DNA from 2 places in the Halomonas sp. BC1 genome. Region 1 is predicted to be linked to the other one. Evidence: predicted binding sites of a transcription regulator. Region 1 holds the regulator's gene; the other holds the start of a gene.
What was found. Region 1 encodes LexA, which represses DNA repair genes until DNA is damaged. Its sites were predicted from a motif close to TACTGTNTANNTANACAGTA; they were not measured.
Positions count from the first base shown of each region.

Region 2: a site for LexA is predicted at 1,750-1,769, ahead of B7L72_RS17215 (LexA family protein). Genes of this name have one in related genera too.

Region 1 is NZ_LFGS01000005.1:170,962-190,180, reverse strand. Features, by position in the region: gene B7L72_RS05505 (AAA family ATPase) at 1-2,053, opposite strand, end outside; gene miaE (tRNA-(ms[2]io[6]A)-hydroxylase) at 2,084-2,740, opposite strand; gene acnB (bifunctional aconitate hydratase 2/2-methylisocitrate dehydratase) at 3,271-5,874, shown strand; gene rraA (ribonuclease E activity regulator RraA) at 6,018-6,512, shown strand; gene B7L72_RS05485 (glycerophosphodiester phosphodiesterase family protein) at 6,600-8,483, shown strand; gene ggt (gamma-glutamyltransferase) at 8,505-10,292, opposite strand; gene ppsA (phosphoenolpyruvate synthase) at 10,473-12,857, opposite strand; gene ppsR (posphoenolpyruvate synthetase regulatory kinase/phosphorylase PpsR) at 13,173-14,006, shown strand; gene B7L72_RS05465 (hypoxanthine-guanine phosphoribosyltransferase) at 14,016-14,594, opposite strand; gene nagZ (beta-N-acetylhexosaminidase) at 14,625-15,644, opposite strand; gene B7L72_RS05455 (L,D-transpeptidase) at 15,721-16,236, opposite strand; gene B7L72_RS05450 (TetR/AcrR family transcriptional regulator) at 16,214-16,900, opposite strand; gene lexA (transcriptional repressor LexA) at 17,125-17,793, shown strand; gene B7L72_RS05440 (energy-coupling factor ABC transporter permease) at 17,828-18,499, opposite strand; gene purU (formyltetrahydrofolate deformylase) at 18,523-19,219, opposite strand, start outside.
Region 2 is NZ_LFGS01000019.1:678,575-682,630, forward strand. Features, by position in the region: gene B7L72_RS17210 (Y-family DNA polymerase) at 1-1,287, opposite strand, end outside; gene B7L72_RS17215 (LexA family protein) at 1,284-1,727, opposite strand; gene B7L72_RS17220 (alpha/beta fold hydrolase) at 2,071-2,955, shown strand; gene B7L72_RS17225 (patatin-like phospholipase family protein) at 3,006-4,022, shown strand; gene B7L72_RS17230 (Smr/MutS family protein) at 4,024-4,056, opposite strand, start outside.

The DNA.
Region 1 (19,219 bases):
GCGACAGCAGCCGCGAAGACTGCAGTGCATCCAGCTTGCTCAGGGTGATCTGCTGATCCCAGTGCAGTTTGACCGGTAGCGGTTCGCGGCCGTGGTGGCTGGCCACCATCATGAAGGCCGTGTTGATCGACAGACGTGCCTGTAGCCCCGCCAACACTTTGAAAGAGGGTTCATCCAGCCACTGCAGGTCATCGATCATCAGCACCAGAGTTTGCGACACGGCACGATGGTCGATCAGCCGATGCAAGAGCTTCACCACCAGCTCCACGGCTTCGCCATTTTGAGTCAGCTGGCTGATTTCCTGAACTTCGCGAACCCCCAACGCCTCTTCCAGCAGCTGCTGACGCGCGCTATCCGAGGTATCGAGGCCCAGCGTTGCCTGCAGCGCATGCACGGCATCGAGCGTTGGCGGATGTTCGAAGTGCCAGGCCAGCAACGACCGGGCTACACCGTATGGGTCCAGTACCGAGAGCCGAGTAGTCGAAAGCCAGCAGATCGCCGCATCGCGGCTCAGCTCCAACTGCCGAAACCCCACCATCAACGCCGACTTGCCCATGCCCGAGGCACCCCGCACCAACACGCTTTGCCGCAAACCAATGCCAGCCCGTGCCAGCGCATCGCGCAAGGTGCGTAGCGAGGTTTCCCTTCCCACCAGGCTCGGTGGCAAGGCATCACGCCCGCCTTCGTTCTGGCCCAGCACCAGCGCACGTAAACGCACGCGGCCATCGCTGGCCACCAAACGCGATACCAGCCTGGGCTGCAAGTCCAGCGCCGGGGGCATGTGCTGGCTGGCTGCCTGAGAGATGACCAGCTCGCTTCCCTCAGCGGCACTCATCAACTCCAGAGACTCTTGCGTCACCTGGCCCAGCGGGTCGGCCAGCTGGCGCTCGGGCAAGTAGACCACGCGCCCGCTGTGCAATCCGGCCGCCAGTTCGAATACCGGCGGTTCGGCGTCCCCGGCCCAGTGGCGACGGCTCTCCTGAGGTAGCGCCTGACGGCAGTGTTCGTAAAGCGCCACCAGCTCCGCCAGCTGATGGGCGGGACCATGGGTACCGAAGCAGGCCAGACCCAAGCCCCCCGTTGCCCCCGGCAGCCAGAAACCGCCCAGATGGTGGCACTGCTGCTCCAACCATCTCAGCAGCTCCAGCTGCAAGGCCAGGCAGTTGCGGGTAGCTGCGCGATCTGGCCAGTCACCCTTCAAGCGCAAGCGGATGGCCATCACCGAAAGCTGACGCAGCTCGATCTCATCTTCGCGCAGCGGCTTGCTGTCCGCAGCTAACGCGCGCGAAAAGGCGCCCTGAGGCGACATCGCCCGGGGGTCGTGGTGGCCATCCGACCAGAAACTGGCCAATTGCACGAAACTGGGCTCAGGCTGTTGTCCGGAGAGCGCCAGCAGTTGCAGGTAGCTGTTGTACTGTTCGTGAGCCGCAGCCATCTGGTTCTGCTCGGCTAGCTGCCGCACCCAGCGCTCGTGGAACGGGCCGTAGCCTGAAAAGCGGCTGACCAGTCCTTCCAGCATGGCATCCGGCACTTCGGCGTGTGCTTCCAGCACCTGTTCGGCAAAACGGATGACTCGTTGGCGCCACTCATTGCGCACTTGCACCAGCCAGCGCTGGAACTCGCTGCAGTTGCTGAGCTGCAGCTCCTCGATCAGATCCCCTTGGTAGCACTCCATCAGCGCTTCCAGCATCTCCAGATCCTTGGGCCCTTCCAGCAGTTGCTGCAGCTCATGCAAATCCACCTGCCAGTGGGACGGCAAATGGAAGGCAATGGTCTGCCGCGACACATTGAGGACGTGATCGGCATGCTCGCCCATGGATTGGCGCAGGCAGTGCAGCGCATGGCGCAGGTTGGTTCTGCCCGAGGAGAGGCCCTGGTCTGGCCACAGCAGCTCCGCCAGGGCGGCACGATTGACGGGCTGACGATGGAGCAGCAGATATACCAGCAGCGCCTTGACCTTGTCGTAGCTGAAATGAGTGAGCACGTCCTCCCCTTGAGTCAAGGAGAAGTGACCAAACAGGGTCAACTGATCTGTCTGTTGAGCATCACGCATGTTACACATCCTGCCTTGGCTAGCGGCGCATCACGCAGGCACGCCACTATGAAAACGAAAAGCCGTATCTGGAGACATGATCAGTTCCGCCTCACGAGCAACGAAGAAGGCGATGCGTTCATCGATAGGCGCGTCGGCCTGCTGGCGAGCCAGCAACAGATAGTCTTCGAAATGACGCCCTTCGGACTTGACCAGGGTGCGATAGAACCTGGCCAGCTCTTCGTCCAGGTAAGGAATGAGTCGCGCGAAGCGCTCACAGCTGCGCGCCTCGATCAGAGCGCCGATGATCAACAGGTCGATCAAGCGCTCAGGATCCTGACTGCGTAAATGTTTTCTAAGGCCTTCGGCGTAGCGTGACGCCGTCAGATGGCGATAAGGAACGCCACGGCGTTCCATCAAGCCCACTACCTGCTCGAAATGAAGCAGCTCCTCGCGGGCCAATTGCGACATCTTGCTCAACAGCAGCGGCTGATCCACGTAACGATACAGCAGGCTCATGGCCGTGGAAGCCGCTTTTTTTTCACACTGTGCGTGATCGATCAGCAGTGTTTCTGGGTTGGCCAATGCCCATTGCAACCAGGCATCGGGGGTCGGGCAAGCTAAAAAGTCATGCAAACTTTCTGGCAACAGATCATCCGCTTGCAGCGCATGATCCGCTGTTTGCAACGCCATTAATTGTATCGACATAACACCAGCACCAAGCGTTTATCACACCACTGTACAATATATAAACGCCAATGGCGTCCGTTCCCTGATTGGTGCGAGGATGAACAAACGTGTCTTCCAGCCTCGCTTAAAATGCACTGACACTAATGTATAGCAAGCCTGAATCACGCTCCACACGGGAATCACGCTTGCCGAGGCTACCCAGCTCTACAGGCCAGCACTCGCTTGGCAGTCATGGTAACGCGGCATCACGATAATCACACCAGCCGTCACCTAAAAACACGCCTATCGGTAAAAATCTTTCATGTTGACGGCACATTAATCAAAAAAACCGTCCTCAGGAAAGCGGCTTTCAACATCTCAACACAAAGTACAAGTAGGCATCCCGCCTGACTTCTTAACATTGTCGACAGTTTCCCGTAGAATCCGAGCCATCCACCAGACGCTGATTCTCAAGCGTATGTCATGTGATCGAAGGATGTCCTTGTTACCGTGCAGGCGTCTTTTGCTACCACTGATGATCACTACCAAGAAGATGAGAGGGCCCCAACGTGCTTGAAGCTTACCGCCAACATGTCGAGGAACGCGCTGCAGAGGGCGTCCCAGCCAAGCCCCTGACCGCCGAACAAGTCGCCGACCTGATCGAGCTGCTGAAGAACCCGCCGGCCGGAGAAGAAGAGTTCATTCTGGACTTGATCACCAACCGGGTACCGCCGGGCGTCGACGAAGCCGCCTATGTCAAAGCGGGCTTCCTGACCGCGTTGGCCAAAGGCGAGGCGTCCTCGCCGCTGATCGACAAGGTCCATGCCGTCAAACTGCTGGGCACCATGCAGGGCGGCTATAACATCGCTTCCTTGGTCGAGCTGCTCGATAACGAAGAGCTGGCCCGTGAAGCAGGTGAACAGCTCAAGCACACCCTGCTGATGTTCGATGCGTTCCACGATGTGGAAGAGCGCGCCAAGAATGGCAACGCCGTCGCCAAGGACGTCATGCAGTCCTGGGCCGACGCCGAGTGGTTCCTTTCCAAGCCTGCGCTGGAAGAGAAAATCACCCTGACCGTCTTCAAGGTCCCGGGTGAAACCAATACCGACGACCTGTCGCCCGCGCCGGATGCCTGGTCGCGCCCGGACATCCCGCTGCACGCCAACGCCATGCTCAAGAACGAGCGCGACGGTATCGAGCCCGAAGTGCCCGGCACCACTGGCCCGCTCAAGCAAATCGAAGCCGTCAAAGCCAAAGGCCACCCAGTGGCTTACGTGGGCGACGTCGTCGGCACAGGCTCTTCGCGCAAATCCGCCACCAACTCGGTGCTGTGGTTCTTCGGTGACGACATCCCTTACGTGCCCAACAAGCGCGGCGGCGGTTTCTGCTTTGGCGGCAAGATTGCCCCGATCTTCTTCAACACCATGGAAGATTCAGGCGCCCTGCCGGTAGAGATGGATGTTTCCAAGCTGGAAATGGGCGATGTCATCGACATCTACCCCTATGAAGGCAAAGTGTGCAAGCACGGCACCGATGAAGTGCTCTCCACCTTCGAGCTGAAAACACAGCTGATTCTCGATGAAGTGCGTGCAGGCGGTCGTATTCCGCTGATCATCGGCCGTGGCCTGACCGGCAAGGCGCGCGAGTCCCTGGGCTTGGCGCCGTCAGACGTTTTCCGTCTGCCGGACCAGCCTGCGGATACCGGCAAAGGCTTCACGCTGGCACAGAAGATGGTCGGCAAGGCCTGCGGCCTGAACGGCGTGCGCCCCGGCATGTACTGCGAGCCGAAGATGTCTACCGTCGGCTCCCAGGACACCACTGGCCCGATGACCCGTGACGAGCTGAAAGACCTGGCCTGCCTGGGCTTCCAGGCCGACCTGGTCATGCAGTCCTTCTGCCACACGGCTGCCTATCCCAAGCCGGTGGACGTGGACACGCACCACACCCTGCCCGACTTCATCATGAACCGCGGCGGTGTTTCACTGCGCCCCGGCGACGGTATCATCCACAGCTGGCTGAACCGCATGCTGCTGCCGGACACGGTCGGCACCGGCGGTGACTCCCACACCCGCTTCCCGCTCGGTATCTCCTTCCCGGCAGGTTCTGGTCTGGTTGCCTTTGCTGCTGCCACTGGCGTCATGCCGCTGGATATGCCCGAGTCCGTTCTGGTGCGTTTCAAGGGTGAGCGTCAGCCCGGCGTCACGCTGCGCGACCTGGTTCACGCCATTCCTCTCTACGCCATCAAGCAGGGTCTGCTGACGGTCGAGAAATCCGGCAAGAAAAATGCCTTCTCCGGCCGCGTGCTGGAAATCGAAGGCCTCGAAGACCTCACCGTCGAGCAAGCCTTCGAACTCTCCGATGCCTCGGCCGAGCGTAGTGCGGCTGGCTGTACCATCACGCTGTCCGAAGAGAGCGTGACCGAGTACCTGAAGTCCAACATCACGCTGCTGAAGTGGATGATTGCCAACGGCTACGGCGACGAGCGTACCATCAGCCGTCGTATCGAAGGGATGGAAGCCTGGCTGGCCAACCCGTCACTGATGCGTGCGGATAAAGATGCCGAGTACGCCGAAGTCATCGAGATCGACCTCAGCGAGATCAAGGAGCCGGTGCTCTGCGCCCCCAACGATCCGGACGACGCTCGCCTGCTCTCCGACGTGGCTGGCGAGAAGATCGACGAAGTGTTTATCGGTTCGTGCATGACCAACATCGGTCACTTCCGTGCCGCCGGTAAACTGCTCGAGAAACAGCCTGCGGGTAGCCTGAAGACCCGCCTGTGGTTGGCGCCGCCAACCAAGATGGATCAGCACCAGCTGACCGAAGAGGGTTACTACGGCATCTACGGCCGTGCAGGCGCCCGCATGGAAATGCCGGGATGTTCACTGTGTATGGGTAACCAGGCGCGTGTGGCTGCCAAGAGCACCGTCGTGTCTACGTCTACACGTAACTTCCCGAACCGCCTGGGGGATGGCGCGAACGTCTACCTCGCTTCGGCGGAGCTGGCAGCGGTCGCAGCGGTGGAAGGCCGCCTGCCGACAGTCGCTGAGTACCAGCGCTACATGGGCGAATTTGACGCCCTGGCCGGCGAAATCTATCGTTACATGAACTTCCACGAAATCGAGGAGTATCAGAAAATCGCCTCGAACGTGATTCCAGTAGCGCAAGAGGCTTAAGTGCCAAGGCTACTGACCCATCGCCGATGCTCGCAACATCGCAGAGACGCCACGCGACTCTGAGCCGATGACCGAACGCCCCTTCCCTTGCAGGTTGGGGCGTTTTTATTACCCACAGTGTCATTCATGGACAGGAGACTCTCATGACGACCACACCTCACGTCGTGACCCCCGATTTGTGCGACCAGTACCCGGACGTCAAGGTGCTCGAGCCGATGTTTGCCAACTTTGGCGGCGTCGATAGCTTTTACGGGCCTATTCGTACCGTCAAATGCTTTGAAGACAACTCCATGGTCAAGCAGGCCGTCGCCGAACCCGGCGAAGGCGCCATTCTGGTGGTGGACGCAGGCGGCTCTCATCGCTGCGCCATGTTGGGCGACATGCTGGCTGAACAAGCCGCCAAAAACAGTTGGGCAGGCGTCATCATGTATGGCTGTGTGAGAGACGTAGACATTCTGGCCACCCTGCCACTGGGCGTGCAAGCGCTGGGCAGCCACCCTCGTCGCAGCGAAAAACATGGCGAAGGCCAGCGCGACGTGGCGGTGACCTTTGCAGGCGTCACGCTGCAGGTGGGTCAATGGCTTTACGCCGACAATAACGGCATCATCGTCGCCGAACAGCCGCTCAAGCTCTCTTGATCGCGCCGATCTCCTGCTAACCCGTCAGACTTGTCAGTGGTGGCAGATAGTGCCACCCTGATATTTCATTTCCATGCCACGGACACCATGCAGCCGCTCAAGCCACTGGGCTACGCCCTACTTCGCACCCTTCGTGACCACCTGCGCCCACTGATTGCCTACCACCTGCTATTCACGCTGTTGGCATCGGCCGTGGTGTTGCCGCTGGTGGCCTGGGGCTCCCAGCGATTCATGGCCCAGCTCAACCGTACCGTGGTCACCAACGACGCCCTGTTGGCGCTACTGTTCAGCCCCCTCGGGCTGTTCACCCTGCTGGCGGGCCTTGCGGTCACTTTCTTGCTGATCTACTGGCAGCAAGCGGGCATGCTTCAAGTGGCCAGCAGGCCCAAGGACAACCACTACCGCCTGGCCCTGGAGGCTCTGTGGCTCAGCACTCGGCGGCTACCGGCACTGCTGCTGCTGGTGATCCTGCAGGTGGGCGCCCACCTGCTGCTGCTGGCCCCGTTCATGGCAGCCATCGCCTGGCTATACGATCTCTGGCTCAGCGGCCTGGACCCCTACTATCTACAGCGTGTACGCCCACCGGTACTGTGGTACTTCATCGCCTGCGCCTTACCGGTCATGCTGCTGTGGATGAGCCTGGCGGCGTGGCTATATCTGCGCTGGCTACTGGCGCTGCCGCTGGTGGCGCTGGAGCACTGCCACCCCCTGCAGGCCTTGAAGCGCAGCGTGCGCCTCACCCGTGGCTGGCACCGCTCCATTGGCGCGGCGGTGCTCCTGTTACTGCTCGTCATCATCACCCTACCGATTGCCACCACCTGGCTCTACGACACCCTCGTCACGCCGCTGCTCTGGTGGCTTCCCGAGCACAGTGCCGTGCTGGTGCCCGCGATGCTGGCCTACCTGACCGGCTATGTCCTGATCACCCTGACCATCACGTTTCTGGGCATTACCACCCATGCGCTGCTGTCGGCCTGCCTTTACTTGCAGCTTGCCTATCGGGAGGCTCGGCCTGCCGCTCCCGAGAATTCACAGACAGGCCGATTGGCCTGGGCATTGGAAGTGTGTGTCTTGCTAATTGCCGCCCTGCAAGCCTGGTGGATACTCAACAGCTTCGAAATACGCGATGACGTCGCCATCATCGCCCACCGGGGCAGCTCCATGGTGGCGCCTGAAAACACTCTGGCTGCCGTGCGCCAGGCGCTGGAGGATGGTGCCGATGCCGTCGAGCTGGACGTGCGCCTCAGCGCCGACCAGCAGGTCATGCTCTACCACGACCGCACGCTGGCCAGGCTCACGGGGGACCCCAGGGAGTTTGGCGAGCTGACCCGAGCCGAGCTGAGCGAGTTCGATGTGGGTAGCTGGTTTGGCGATGCCTTCCAGAACGAACGAATCGCCGGGCTGGACGAGACCCTGGCACTGGTGAGAGGCCACGCCGCGCTGATGATCGACATGAAGCCGCTACCAGGCCAGGAGGAAGCGTTGGCACAGGCGGTACTGGATGAGCTGGAGGCAGAAAACGATCGCCGCTATCGCTGCTGGGCCACCCAGCACGATGCCTTGGATGGAATGGCTGCCTGCGGCTTCCCGAATACGCTGCTGGAAATGCGCATGGCCACCATGTCCCCCGCGCTGGTCAGCTTCATCAAGCAGCGGGCGCCCGAACTGAGGGTGACACTACTGGCGCAGCTGATACTTCCCGGCACGCTGGACCGCCGTCAATTCGATGCGCTGGGCTTACGGCATAACCGCATTACCCGTCAGGAGGTTCGCCTGGCGGCCCTCTACGGCTATGAAATCCACGCCTGGACGGTCAATGATCGGGCCAGAATGTCGGCGCTGATCGATCTTGGCGTAGACGCCATCATCACCGACTACCCTGACCGCTTGAGAGAACTGCTCGAAGACCGCCACGCCATGAGCGATGGCGGCCTGATGCTGGTGAAACTGCGCAACTGGCTACGTCAGTAGCGCATCGCTGCGGTCGCGGGCTTACTCGCCCATGACCACGCCCTCACGACGCGGGTCGGCGCCACCAAACAGGGTGCCGTCTTCCAGTTTCATGATGGCCTGCAGGCCACTGGTCAATTCCCGCTCACTCACCTGATGACCGCGCTCACGCAGTGCGTCGGCGGTTTCTTCCGAGAATCGCCCCTCTTCCAGATAGACATCGCCCCCCAGGGTGATGGCATGGGGCAGGTCCAGCGCTTGCTGGGCATCGAGGCCCCAGTCACGCATGGCCACCAGGCTTCTGGCCGTGTAATGAATGATCGCTGCGCCACCTGGCGAGCCCAGGCTGGCCACCAGCTCGCCGCTCTCCAGATCGAACACCAGCGTTGGGCTCATGCTCGAACGGGGACGCTTGCCAGGCTCTACCCGGTTGGCCACCGGGCGGCCGTCGCTTTCCGGCTCGAAGGCGAAATCGGTCAGCTCGTTATTGAGCAGATAGCCCCCTGCCAGCCCCGTGCCGCCGTCTGCCAGGATACGCGAGCCGAAGGCTTGTTCGATGGTCGTGGTCATGGCCAGCGCATTGCCATCGCCGTCCACGATGCTGATGTGGCTGGTGCCATACTCGGGCTGTTCGGGCTGGCTGGCAAAGCTCACTTCCAGCTCACCGGGATTGCCAGGCTCTACGCTATCGCCCAGCGACTCCTCGCCCATCAAACGGCTGCGCTGATTGAGATACTCCGGGGCCAGCATGGTACGCCAGTCGCCTCCCGGCGCCTCGACAAAATCAGGATCGCCGATGTAGCGGCCGCGGTCGGCAAAGGCCAGCCGAGACGCTTCGAGGAACTGATGCAGCCAGCCGCTGCTGGGAACACCGTTATCCAGCGGCGCTTCGATCAACGGCTGCTGATCGAGAATACCGAGGATATACATGACGGTGATATGGCCCGACGACGGCGGCGGGAAGCCACACACTTCCCACTCCTGCCAAGGCGTACAGATCGGCTCACGCTCCACCGGCTCATAGCCGCTGAGGTCGTCCAGGCTCATCTCGCCCGGACGCTGCGGATGGGACTGCACTCGGGCCACCAGGTCTTCGGCGATCTCACCTTCGTGGAAGGCACTGCTGCCCTCATCCGCCACTCGGCGCAAGATGGCGGCCAGCGCGGGGTTGGTCAAGGTGACGCCCACGGCCAGCGGCTCGCCTGCTTCATGGTAGTAGAACGCTCGGGCCAGCGGGTCCTCGCGCAGCGCCGTGTCGTTGGCCAGACTGGTATGCAGCCGGTGGCTGACGGCAAAGCCCTCTTCCGCCAGCGTAATGGCAGGGGTAAAAAGCTCTCGCCAGGCGAGTTGACCATGTTCGGCGTGGGCCTGCTCCAGCATGCGCAGCACCCCCGGCACCCCCACAGAGAGACCGCTGGCCACCGCGTCCATGAACGGCAGCGGCTCGCCATCTTCCATGAACAGCTCACCGGTGGCCGCCGACGGTGCGGTCTCGCGACCATCGAAGGCCTGCACATTGCTGCCGTCGTAATGCATCAAGAAGGCACCGCCGCCGATCCCACTGGACTGCGGCTCTACCAGGGTCAGCACCATTTGTACGGCCACGGCGGCGTCGATGGCGTTACCGCCGGCCTTGAGCACTTGATACCCCGCGTCAGTGGCCAGCGGGTTCGCCGCAGCAACGGCAAAGGATTCCACGGCCCAACCGGGCTTCTCCTCATACCCTGAGCCTACTTCCGGTGACATCTCGGGAGCCTGGTAGCTAAAGCCCCAGCTCACCATGGGAACGAGTAGTAAGCCCGTCAGGGGGATTGCCCGTTTAGGCAGCATAGTCTTTCTCCTTTTCAGCAGGGTGCAGGCAGATATCGCGTAGGGCCACGGGGGCGGCGTCATCCAGAGCGGTGTCATCCAGAGCGGTGTCATCCAAAACAAAGCGTAGCCTATAAAACCCGTGCGCCCGGCACAATGGCCGGGCGCAAATCGAACAGCAGGCTAACTAACCCATGGATGTCAGGCGATACTCTCTCCTGCCAGCATGAACCAGGTTTCGAGAACCGCGTCCGGGTTCAATGACACCGAGTCGATCCCTTGCTCCATGAGCCACTTGGCGAGGTCCGGGTGATCCGAAGGCCCCTGGCCGCAAATCCCCACGTACTTGCCTTGCGCCTTGCACGCCTGAATGGCCATGGCCAGCAGCTTTTTGACCGCTGGATTACGTTCATCGAACAGGTGGGCCACGATGCCCGAGTCGCGATCCAGCCCCAGGGTCAATTGCGTCAGATCGTTGGAGCCAATCGAGAAACCGTCGAAGTACTCGAGAAACTCATCGGCCAGCAGCGCATTGGCAGGCAGCTCGCACATCATGATGACCTTGAGGCCGTCAGGGTCGCTGCTGCCACCGCGCTTCAGGCCGTTGGCGGCCAGCAGCTCGACCACTTCCCGGGCTTCATCCGTAGTGCGTACGAAAGGCACCATGATCTCGACATTGGTGAAGCCCATCTCTTCACGCACGCGCTTCAGCGCCCGACACTCCAGCTCGAAACAGGGCCGGAAGGCATCGGAAATGTAGCGAGAAGCGCCACGGAAGCCCAGCATGGGGTTCTCTTCACCTGGCTCGTACAGCTTGCCGCCTATCAGGTTCTCGTATTCGTTGGATTTGAAATCCGAGAGGCGGACGATCACCCGCTGCGGATGAAACGCCGCCGCCAGGGTGGAAATCCCCTCCACCAACTTGTCCACGTAGAAACTGACCGGGTCGGCGTACCCTGCCGTACGCAGGTCGATCACCTGCTGAAGGTCAACCGGCAGCGTTTGATAATCCAGCAGCGCCTTGGGGTGCACGCCAATCATGCGGTTGATGATGAACTCCAGGCGCGCCAGCCCCACGCCCGCGTGGGGAAGGCTGGCAAAGCCAAAGGCACGGTCCGGGTTGCCCACGTTCATCATGATCTTGAAAGGAATCTCCGGCATGGCATCGACGCTGGAGACGTTGCAATCGAAGGCCAGCAGGCCTTCATACACATGGCCGGTATCACCCTCGGCACAGGAGACCGTCACGTCGCTGCCTTCCTGCAGCTGCGTGGTGGCATCTCCACAGCCCACCACCGCGGGAATGCCCAGCTCACGGGCAATGATCGCCGCATGACAGGTACGCCCGCCTCGGTTGGTGACGATGGCCGATGCCCGCTTCATGATCGGCTCCCAGTCGGGGTCGGTCATGTCGGTAACCAGGATGTCGCCCTCTTGAATCTTGTCCATCTCGTCAGGACTGAGCACGATCTTGACCGCACCACGGCCAATGCGTTGTCCGATGGCCCGGCCAGTGATCAGCGTGCGGCCCTTTTCACGCAGCTGGAAGCGCTCCAGCTTGCCGCCCTCCTGCTGGGAAACGACGGTCTCAGGACGCGCCTGCACGATGTACAGCTGACCGTCATCGCCATCCAGCGCCCACTCGATATCCATGGGCCGCTGGTAATGCTGCTCGATGGTGACCGCCTGACGAGCGAGGTCCATGATCTGCTCGTCGTTGATACAGAAACGCCCGCGATCCTTGTAAGGCACGTCAACGGTTTCCACGGAACGACCTGCGCTGGCATCCTTACCGTACACCATCTTGATCAGCTTCGACCCCAGGGTACGGCGCAGCACGGCGGGGCGCCCGGCGGCCAGCGTGGGCTTGTGCACATAGAACTCGTCAGGGTTGACCGCCCCTTGCACCACGGTCTCGCCTAACCCCCAGGAAGCGGTGACGAACACCGCGTCCCGGTAGCCGGACTCGGTGTCCAGGGTAAACATGACACCGGACGCACCGGTTTCGGAGCGCACCATTTTCTGCACCCCGGCGGACAGGGCGACGTTTTCGTGGGCATAGCCCCGATGGACGCGGTAGGAAATCGCACGATCATTGAACAGCGAAGCAAAGACCTCGTGGACCGCGTGCTTGATGTTGGCCAGGCCTTCGATATTGAGGAAGGTTTCCTGCTGACCGGCGAACGATGCATCCGGCAGGTCTTCCGCCGTGGCGGAGCTGCGTACCGCGACCTTCAGGCCGGGGTGTTTTGCCTGCAACTGCTGGTACGCCTGCTCGAGTGCCGCTTCGAAGCTGGGCGGCAACGGCGTCTCGATGATCCACCGGCGAATACGCTTGCCAGCCTCGGCCAGCGCCTTGACGTCGTCGACGTCGAGCCGTGCCAGGGTGTCGTTGATACGGTCGTTGAGGCCTTCGTGGGAGAGAAACTCGCGGTATGCATGGGCCGTAGTGGCGAAACCGCCAGGCACCGTGACACCCACACCGGCCAGATTGGAGATCATTTCGCCAAGCGAGGCGTTCTTACCACCCACGCGTTCGACGTCCGCCATACCCAGCTGATCGAACCACAGAATGTACTCTTCCACGCAACCCCCTCACTCAGACATTGATGCTACCGTTGGGACGACACCCATTCACGCTGTCACCCTAGCATCGCGGCCCCCTATTCGCCATTGGTCTAACAGCGCAGGGAGTGGAGGATTTTTACAACAACGGCCGGAAACACGGCGTTTATGTAGTCAGGGCAGGATGCCGACCTGTTTGCGCAAGCCCAATCGCCAGTACCCTGCACACGCAAACCCTGCACACGAAAACCCTGCACATGAAAACGTTGTGCTGCCATGGCGCACGGCACACAATGAGCGTTCGTAAATCAGCTAGATGAGGGTGGCGGGCAGACTATGAAACGAACAGCCTTTTTTATTTCCGATGGCACGGGGATCACGGCAGAAAGCCTGGGGCGCAGCCTGTTGGCGCAGTTCAGCGACGTGGACATCAACATGATCACCAAGCCCTATATCGATACGTTGGAAAAGGCTCAGGCCGTCGCCGAGATCATCGAGTCCACCGCGATGCGTGACGGTGTTCGCCCCATTATCATCGACACCATCGTCGACCAGCAGATCCGCAACGTCATCCGCCAGGCCTCCGGCTTCAAGGTCGATATCTTCTCGACGTTTCTGGAACCGCTGGAGCAGGAGCTAGGCACACACTCTTCCTACAGCGTCGGGCGCACCCACTCCATAGGCAGCGACGATGTGTACATGGATCGTATCCACTCGGTGCATTTCGCACTGGATAACGATGACGGTGCCCGCACCCATCAATACGACAAGGCCGACATCATTCTGGTAGGGGTATCCCGCTGCGGTAAAACGCCGACGTCCTTGTACCTGGCACTTCAATTCGGCATTCGCGCGGCCAACTATCCGCTGACCGAGGACGACCTGGATGAAGATGGTCACTTGAAGCTGCCGAAAGCGCTGGCACCGCACCGGCACAAGCTGTTCGGCCTGACCATCGATGCCCGCCGACTAGCGGCCATTCGCAACGAGCGTCGCCCCAACAGCCGCTACAGCTCCATGGACCAGTGTCTGCAGGAAGTCGAGCAGGCCGAATCGCTCTACCGCAGCATGAACATTCCTTTCATCGACACCACGCGCTTCTCCGTGGAAGAGATCTCCACCCGCATGATTGCCGAAACCGGCCTGGCAAGACGCTTCTCGCCTCGCTAGGCCAGTGCCTTACATGCCCTTGGGTGCAAAAATCCCCGGGGCATTTCGCCAGTAGCCCTTGTAGTCCATACCAAAACCAAAGACGTAGCGGTCGGCGACTTCCAGGCTGCAGTAGTCGGCCTTGAGACCGGGCACTGCCTTGCGGTCGTGCTGCTTGTCCACCAGTACGGCGGTGGTCACGCTGGCGGCCTGGGCCTCCTTGCAGTACGCCAGGATGGCCGCCAGGGTGGCGCCTTCATCGAGAATATCGTCGACGATCACCACATGCCGACCCGCCATGGGGATTTCCGGCGAGACCCGCCAGAACAGCTCGCCGCCGCGCAGTTCATTGCGGTAGCGGGTCGCGTGCAGGTAGTCCACTTCCAGGGGAAAACCCAGCCGCGTCAGCAGATGACCGGTGGTGATCAAACCACCGTTCATGACGCAGTAGAAGACCGGCAACTTATCGCCCAAATCGCGGGTGATCTCTTCTGCCATGCGGTCAAGGGCACGCTCGACCTGCTCCTGTGAAATCAAACAGTCGGCGTTGTCCATCAACTCGCGCATGGAGTCCAGCGACTCCAGCGCTTCTTTATCCAATTTGGACATCGAGCCTCTCCAAAACAGTCTATGGGTCAATTAGCTGGCGTCAGCCACCAGCGCTTCCAGCCTGGCGTGGGTCTTGCGCCAACGGCCCAGCGCGGCCAGTGCTTCCAGCTGCGGTCGCGCGCGACCATAACGCAGCTTGGCGGGCCGCTTGTTGAATACGTCATGACAGGCCTGCACTACTTCCAGCGCTGCCTCACGGTCGTTGCAGATCAGCAGCATGTCGCAGCCCGCCGTCAGGGCAGCCTTGGCGCGCTCGGCGGGGCCACCGGCCTCATGGGCGCCGGCCATGCTCAGGTCATCCGAGAAGATGCACCCTTTAAAGCCCAGCGACTCACGCAGCATGCCTAGCCAGCTCGGCGAAAAACCGGCCGGACGGGAATCGAAGGCAGAGTAGACGATATGGGCGGGCATGACGCCGTTGAGCAGCGTGGCAAGCTGGCTGAAGGGCACCAGGTCGTGCTCCATGATGGCCGAGAGCGGACGTTCATCCACCGGCAGGGCGGTGTGCGAATCGGCCCCCACACCGCCGTGGCCGGGAAAGTGCTTGCCCACAGCTGCCATTCCCGCCTCATGCAATCCGTGCACGAAGGCTTGCCCCAGCAAGGCAACGTGCTGTGGGTCTCGGCTGAAGCTGCGGTCACCAATCACGCTGGAAATACCGCTATCCACATCCAGTACGGGAGCAAAGCTGATGTCCAGGCCACAGGCGGCCATTTCCATGCCCAGCAGCCAGCCGGCATCCTTGGCCAGCATCAGCCCCACTGCTTGGTCATCGGCGAAGACATCGCCAATGCGGGCCATCGGCGGCATGCGCGTCACGCCTTGCCGGATACGCTGAACCCGCCCACCTTCCTGATCGATGGCCAACAGCAGGTCACCTCGCACCCCGCGGATGCTGTCGCACAGTTCGCGCACTTGGGTGGCGCTTTCCACATTACGGGCAAACAGAATGACACCGCCGACCGCAGGATTCTTCAGCAGGCGCTTGTCTTCCTTGCTCAGAGTCTGGCCTTCCAGGTCGAGCATGACCGGGCCTAAAGGTTGAGTCATCGTACTGGATCCAGAAAAAAGGGCGTCATTCTAGACCACCCGTGTGAGCTTTCAAAATGAGCAACACCATGTCACGTCAATGCAGCCATACCGGCGTGCCCGGCGGCGCCTGCTGAAACAGCCAGAGGAGGTCGGCATTGCACAGTCGCACGCAGCCATGGGAAACGGCAACGCCCATGGGCTGATCAGGGGGAGTACCGTGCAGGTAGATGTAGCGACGCTGGGAATCGACACGGCCACCGCGATTGATACCGCGCTCCAGGCCACACAGCCACAGTATGCGGGTCAAGATCCAGTCGCGCTCGGGGAAGACGGCTGCCAAACCGGCAGAGTAGACTTCTCCGGTCCAGCGACGACCACGAAAGACCGCATCCTCAGGCAGCCCATCGCCAATGGCTGCCCGCACGTAGTGCCAGCCCAGTGGCGTACGGCCACTGCCCTCCTCTTGCCCCACGCCGGCCTTGCCCGTTGAAACGGCGCATTCGTGCTTTAGCTCGCTCCCCTGCCACCAGCGCAGGCGTTGGGCCTGGGTGTCGATTTCCATCCAGCCACCTTCAGCGGGCGGCAGGTCAGCCAATCTGGGCGTTTGCATGAAGCTTCTCATTCACGGTTGCTGCAGGCAACGGCATTGGCGCGCTCATGGCGGCCACCACGACGGGACGCAGACGCCGGATCAAGTCGCGCACGGTTACCTGCTCCTGATAATCCTTGGCAGCAATATCACGTAGCGCATCCAGCCCCGACAGCGTAAAGATCACCGTGCCCAGCATGAAGTGTAGCCGCCAGAAGCGCTCTGCATCCGGCAGCTCGGGGGTCGCCCGGCGCACCAGCTCGGTGAAGCGTGTGAAAACATCGCCATACTGCTGCTGGATGTAGCGCCGCAAGTGCCCTTGCGCCTGGCTGTAGGCCAGCCCCAGCAGCCGCATGAACACTTTCAGACTGTGGCGCTCGGCAGGCACGGTCAGTACCGTGGTAGCCATGGTTTCCAGCAGCACCTCCAGAGGAATGGGCTGACCTTCATAGCGCGCTTCCAGCTCATCCAGGGCGGTGTGGAAGCGCTCGGAGAACGGGTCAAGGTAGCGGGCAAACACCGCCTGTATCAGCGCTTTCTTCGACCCGAAGTGATAATTGACGGCAGCAAGGTTGACCCGCGCTTTGCTGGTGATATTGCGCAGTGATGTTTCGGCAAACCCCCGCTCTGCAAAGAGCACCTCTGCCGTATCCAAAATACGTGTGACCGTATCCGACTGGGCCATAGCGCCCTCCCAAAACAGGTGTTTAAAACATGGCGATCGCGTTGGCGAATAGTATGCCATTCCCCCTGCTGGCTCAAACGATTATCCCGCTCAAGGTTCAGGCCACGCGCCCCAGTACGGATTGCAACTCATCATGTACTGGACAGAGCAACATACTGTACACTTAAACACATACTGATTTTACGGACATGTAGCGACTGTCTTTTCACTGTTTGGAGTCTGATATGTCACGCCCACTCACCGCACGCCAGCAGCATGTATATGATTTTATCGTGAAGACCATGGGCGAGCTTGGCTACCCCCCTACCCGCGCCGAAATCGCCAAGGCGCTGGGCTTTCGCTCACCCAACGCCGCTGAAGAGCATCTGCGCGCTCTGGAGCGCAAAGGTGCCATCCGCATCATCCGCAATACCTCCCGGGGCATACGCCTGCCCAACCAGGAGCCGCTCGACGCCACGCCCCCGGCAGCCGAGCCCGCCAACGATGCCACGTCCAACGGGCTGCCGGTGATTGGGGAAGTTGCTGCTGGCAGTCCCATTCTGGCAGCGGAGCATATCGACCGTTACTGCCCGCTCCCTGCAGAGTACTTCACCCCCAAGGCCGACTACCTGCTGCGGGTACGCGGCCTGTCGATGAAAGACGTGGGTATTCTGGAAGGCGACTTGCTGGCCGTGCATCGTACCGACCGCGTGCGTGACGGTCAGATCGTCGTCGCGCGCCTGGAAGACGAGGTCACGGTCAAGCGTTTTAAACGCCAGGGGCATCACGTCACGCTGCTCGCCGAGAACGAAGACTTCGCCCCCATCGAAATCGACCTGAGAACTCAACAGCTGGATATCGAAGGCGTCGGGGTAGGCGTCATCCGAGGCGGGAACGGCCAGGCCCTGGGCTAAAATACTGGGCCAGGGCACTGGACCAAGCCACCGCCTACTGCATATCGATGTAACGATGGTCGTTGAACGTGGCGACCCAGTGCGGGTGGTAGACCAACAGAATGCTCAGCAGCATGCCGGTGATGAAAGCTTCCGAGGGCATCAACAAGGGTAGAAAGCGGGCATACTCCTGAGCCAGGTAAATCGCTTCAGGATCGATGCCCGCCACCAGAATCAGCCCGACGGCCGCCAGCCCACCCCCTAGCGTCGCCAGCGCAGCACCGAAAAAACCGCAGGCAAACAGAAACACCATCAGGTTGTCCGGCAAGCGGCGATCCACGATACGCCATACCACCCCCGTGATCACGGCAGGCACCAGCCCCGTCACCAGCACGTTGGCCCCCAACAGTTCCCAGGCATTGCGCCCGATCAGCACCATCGCCACGTTGAGCAGCAGGTTGCTGATCAAGGCCAGGGGCACCTTGAACACCAGCGTCATCAGCACCGTAAACACCAGATGCAGAGTTAACCAATCGACCGCCTGAGCCCGCAGCTGCCACATCAGCATCACGGCCAGCGTCGCGGCCATCCAGCGATGCTGCAAACCGGTATCTTCCAGCAGCGGCTGCCAGGGGCGCTGCCACAGCACCCACCCCAGAGCACCTGCCGACACCAGCCAGGTAGCCAGCAGTGCCCAGGTGGCCAGCACGCTTTGTGCAAAGGACATGGCGCCCCTCCCCGGTGGGCGAGTTAGCTGAACACGACGGTCTTGTTACCGTGAATCAATACGCGGTCTTCCAGATGCCAGCGCAAGCCGCGGGCCAGCACGGCTTTTTCCACATCACGGCCAAAGCGAACCAAATCGGTGGGTGTATGGCAGTGGCTGACCCGGTGAATATCCTGCTCGATGATGGGGCCAGCATCCAGTTCTTCGGTCACGTAGTGGCAAGTGGCACCGATCAGCTTGACGCCCCGCTCATAGGCCTGGTGATAGGGCTTTGCCCCCGCAAAGGAAGGCAGGAAACTGTGATGAATATTGATGACGCGTCCGGCATAACGCTCGCACAGTGAAGGCGGCAGAATCTGCATGTACCGCGCCAGCACGACACAGTCAGCCCGGGCAGCATCGATCTGTGCCTGCACCTGCTCGAAAGCCGCCTGCTTGTTGGCCGGGTCCACCGGTACATGATGATAGGGAATGCCATACCACTCGGTGAGCGAGCGCATGTCGTCATGATTGGAGATGACGCCCACAATATCGCAATCCAGCTCGCCAGCCTGCCAGCGATACAGCAGGTCCACCAGGCAGTGGGATTCCCGGGAAACCATCAACACCACGCGGCGGCGCTTCTGGGTGTCTACCAGCGACCACTGCATGTCGAATTCGGCGGCGACGGGCTCGAATGCGGTGCGCAGCGCCTCGGCCGACATGCCCAGTGAATCGGCG
Region 2 (4,056 bases), on a different contig from region 1:
AGTAAACGCCGCGATGGCTCCCGGGTGGGTGCCGGCTTCCAGCAACTCGTTCCAGCGCGTGGTGTAGCGGCGTGAACGGTGCCCGCAGCGCAGCTGCCAGGCGGCGTCCGGGTCGCGCATGCCAAAGTGGATGGTGCCTTGCCCCATCCGCTGGTTGATGGCATCCACCGCCCGCATCACGTGGGGGTGCGCCTTGGCAGGCGGTGCCAGCAGCGAGAGCTGGTACTGCTGGGCGTCTACCAGGTCCACCAGCATGACGCCTGCTTTCATGAACACGTAGCCGGGGCGGTACATCTGCTCCATCCCTTCCTTGACGGCCTGCAGAATGAGCCGCGTGTCGTCGGTGGGAGCATCGAGGGGAATCATGGCGCGGGGGGCCAGCTGGGGCAGGTCCTTGCGATGGCGGCTGGTGGTCAGAAACATCAGCACCGCACGGGCCAGACTACCCTGCTGGCGCAGTTTCTCGGCGCTGCGCTGGGCGTGCTGGCGCAATGCATCGTGCAGCTCCTCCTTGCGCCCCGTGGCACGCCCGAAAGAGCGCGAAGTCATGATGCGTTGGCGGGGCTGTTCGACGGCGTTCATCTCCAGGCAAGGCGTGCCGCGCAGCTCGAGGGCGGTGCGCGCCAACACTACCGAAAAGCGCTTGCGCAACTGCCTGGGGTCGCTCTCACGCAGCTGCCAGGCGGTACGAATACCGCTCACGGCGAGCTGCTCGGCAAGCCGTCGGCCGACTCCCCATACCTCGCTCACCGGAAGCTGTTTGAGCAGTGCCTGGGTGGTGGCGGTGTGGGCAGCCAGCAGGCATACCCCTTGATAGTGGGACTGCTGCTTGGCCACGTGATTGGCCAGCTTGGCCAGCGTATGCGTGGCCGCCAGCCCAACGCAGACGGGCAACCCCAGGTAACGGCGAACACGGCGGCGTAGCGCCACGCCCATGGCCTGGCACTGGGCGTCATCGAAGCCATCCAGGTAAATGAACATCTCATCGATGGAGTAGGGGGCGACCTCTGGGCAGGCTTCACGCAGCAGCTGTGCCAACCGCGCCGACATGTCGCCGTACAGCTCGTAGTTGGAAGAGCACAAATGGATCTGGCCCCGACGCCGCAGCCCTTCCAGCTGGAACGCTGGCGTCCCCATGGCAATGCCCATGGCTTTCAGCTCGGCAGAGCGCGCAATCACGCAGCCATCGTTGTTGGACATGACGCCCACGGCCTTGCCTTCCAGCGTGGGCTGGAATACCCGCTCGCAGGAAACGTAAAAGTTGTTGGCATCCACCAGACCGATCATGGCAAATACTCATGAATGACGGCGCGCACTACCCCCCATAGCTGGCACTCGGCCTCTTCCAGCGGCAGCGGAGGGTAGTGCGGATGAGACGAGCACAAATGCGGCGTACCGCGATACAGCGCGTAGCGCTTGATCAACAGCTCCTGGTCGAACAGGGCGACCACAATGTGGCCCAGCCGAGGCGGCACGCTGCGGTCTACCACCAGCAGGTCGCCGTCGAAGATGCCCCACCCCTCCATGCTGTCGCCGCGGGCGGTCAGATAGAACGTCTGTGTCGGGTGCTTGATCAGCCGCGTGTTGAGATCCAGCGTGCGTGGCTCGTAATCCTGCGCGGGGGAAGGAAAGCCGCTAAAACCCGCGCGACCACTCAGCGAGGCAAACGGAAGAGGCAAGGGTGTTGACGGCAAGGCGGTCGCAACGGCAGTGGGTTGAGACGGCATCGTCGGGCTCCTCACGAATGAATAGTGTGTTTATATACAGCATTTATGGCCAGTATTCATTCATGCGGAAAAAAATGCAAGGTGCCGGGGCGAAGGTAAGGGTACGAGGAGGCTAACGGGCCAGCCAGAGGCCAACCACCAGCGCACTGATGACCGTGATCCAGAACACGAGATTGCGGGCGCGGGTGTCGCGACGAGGTTTCATCGGGTTGTCTCCAGCAGATAGGAAAGGGTGGCCCACCATGGGCCGCTCGAAATCAGCGCATAGGCTGTGCCAGGCATGGTAACGTTTGGTGCTCGAAGCGTCATCCGGCGCAGGGTTTTTTGTGAAGAGAGAGGGCTGATGAAAGGTTCCGAGTTTAGCGGCAGTACGCCGCTGTCGTTGGCCAATGGGCGCCTGGCGGCCCTGAGCTGGGGGCGCCACGATGCCCCGGTGTGGGTCGCCCTGCACGGCTGGCTGGATAACGCGGCGAGCTTCTCGCGGCTGGCCCCCTTGCTGGTAAAGCGACTCAACATTCGTATCGTTGCCCTCGATTTTCGCGGGCACGGCCACTCGGCCCATGCGCCCTTCGGCAGCGACTATGCGCTGTGGGACTACCTTCACGATGTGCTGGATGCCATGGAGGCGCTGGAGATCGAGCAGGCCACGTTGCTGGCGCACTCGATGGGGGCGGCAGTCTCCTGCCTGCTGGCAGCGGCGCTGCCCGAGCGTGTCGCACGGTTGGTGCTGCTGGATGGCCTGGGGGCACTGAATACGCCCGCAGAGGAGACGGCCAGCCAGCTGCGCAAGGGCCTCACCGCCCACCGCCGCGTCGCTTCGCGCACGCCCCGGTATGCGGATATCGAACAGGCCGTTGCCGCCCGGGTGGCAGGCGGCGTGACGCCGCTGGATGCTATCACGGCCAGGCCGCTGGTCGAGCGTAACACCCAGGCCACGGCGGATGGCAAGGTCGCCATGCGCACCGACAGCCGCCTGCTGAAGCCTTCCCTGGTCCGCCTGACGCCGCAGCAGGTGCTGGCCATACTGGCAGAGATTCAAGCCCCCGTGCTATTGATAGAAGGAGAGCGCGGTATTCTCGGTGAGCGCCAGTGGGCGGTGGCCGCTCGGCAGGCGGTTCCCCGCCTCACCCGCCATGTGCTGGCGGGGGGGCACCATCTTCATCTGGAGCCGCAGGCCGTGGCCCAGGTCGCCGAGGTGATTTGCTGTAGTCCCAGTGGTGAAGAGTAGAGCGGTGAAGAGAAGAATAGAGCGGTGAAAAATAAGAAGGAGGGTGTGCCGTGGTGAGTCTGTTGGCAGGGAGAGCGCTGGGTGAGGGAAACAAGGTGGCTCTGGTGCTGGGCAGCGGCGGGGCCAGAGGCTACGCGCATATCGGCGTGATCGAGGCGCTGGAAGCGCGGGGCTTCGAGATCATCTCGATAGCGGGCTGCTCCATGGGCGCGCTGATTGGCGGTATCTACGCATCGGGCAAGCTGCCCCAGTATCGGGATTGGGTGTGCCATCTCGACTATCTGGACGTGCTGAAGCTGGTCGATGTGACCTGGAGCCCCATGGGGGCCATGCGGGCCAACAAGGTCATGAGCAAGCTGGAAGAGCTGGTGGGTGACGTACTGATCGAGGATCTGCCGATCCCCGTGACCACGGTGGCCACCGATCTGGTACGCCAGCGCGAAGTGTGGTTTCAAAATGGCCCGCTGCTACGCGCCATACGCGCCTCCATTGCGGTGCCTGGCGTGATTACTCCGGTGAACCTGGGCGAGCAGGTGCTGGTGGATGGCGGGCTGCTCAACCCGCTGCCGATGATGCCCATTCTGGCCGCCCATGAAGCGGATTTTGTGGTGGCGGTGAACGCGACGGCCCATAGCCCGCAGCCGGTGACCCTGGAAGAGCTGCTGCCCCGTGACGAGCCTGCCCCGCCGCAGACCCCCTCGGAGCGCGAGCGAGAGGCCAACATTGGCGGTTGGATGAGCGAAGTGCGCGCCACCACGCGCCGACTGTGGGGCGGCTTGGGCGGCGGTGAAGAAGAGAACGATGACGATGAAACCGTCGACCTGCGCGGCAAGCGTGAGTGGGGCAAGCTGGACATGATTCTGGAGTCGTTCGATATCACCCAGGCGGCGCTGGCCAAGTACAAGGTGGCCGGGTATCCGCCGGATGTGCTGATCGAAGTGCCCAAAACCGTTTGCAGTACCTATGAGTTCCATCGCGCCAACGAGTTGATTCGCCTGGGGCGCCATCTGGCGGATCAGGCGCTGGAGCGGCGCATGCCCAGTATTGCCTCGGACGCTACCGAGTGAGCTACTGGCCGCGTTTGCGCAGCAGAATATAGAC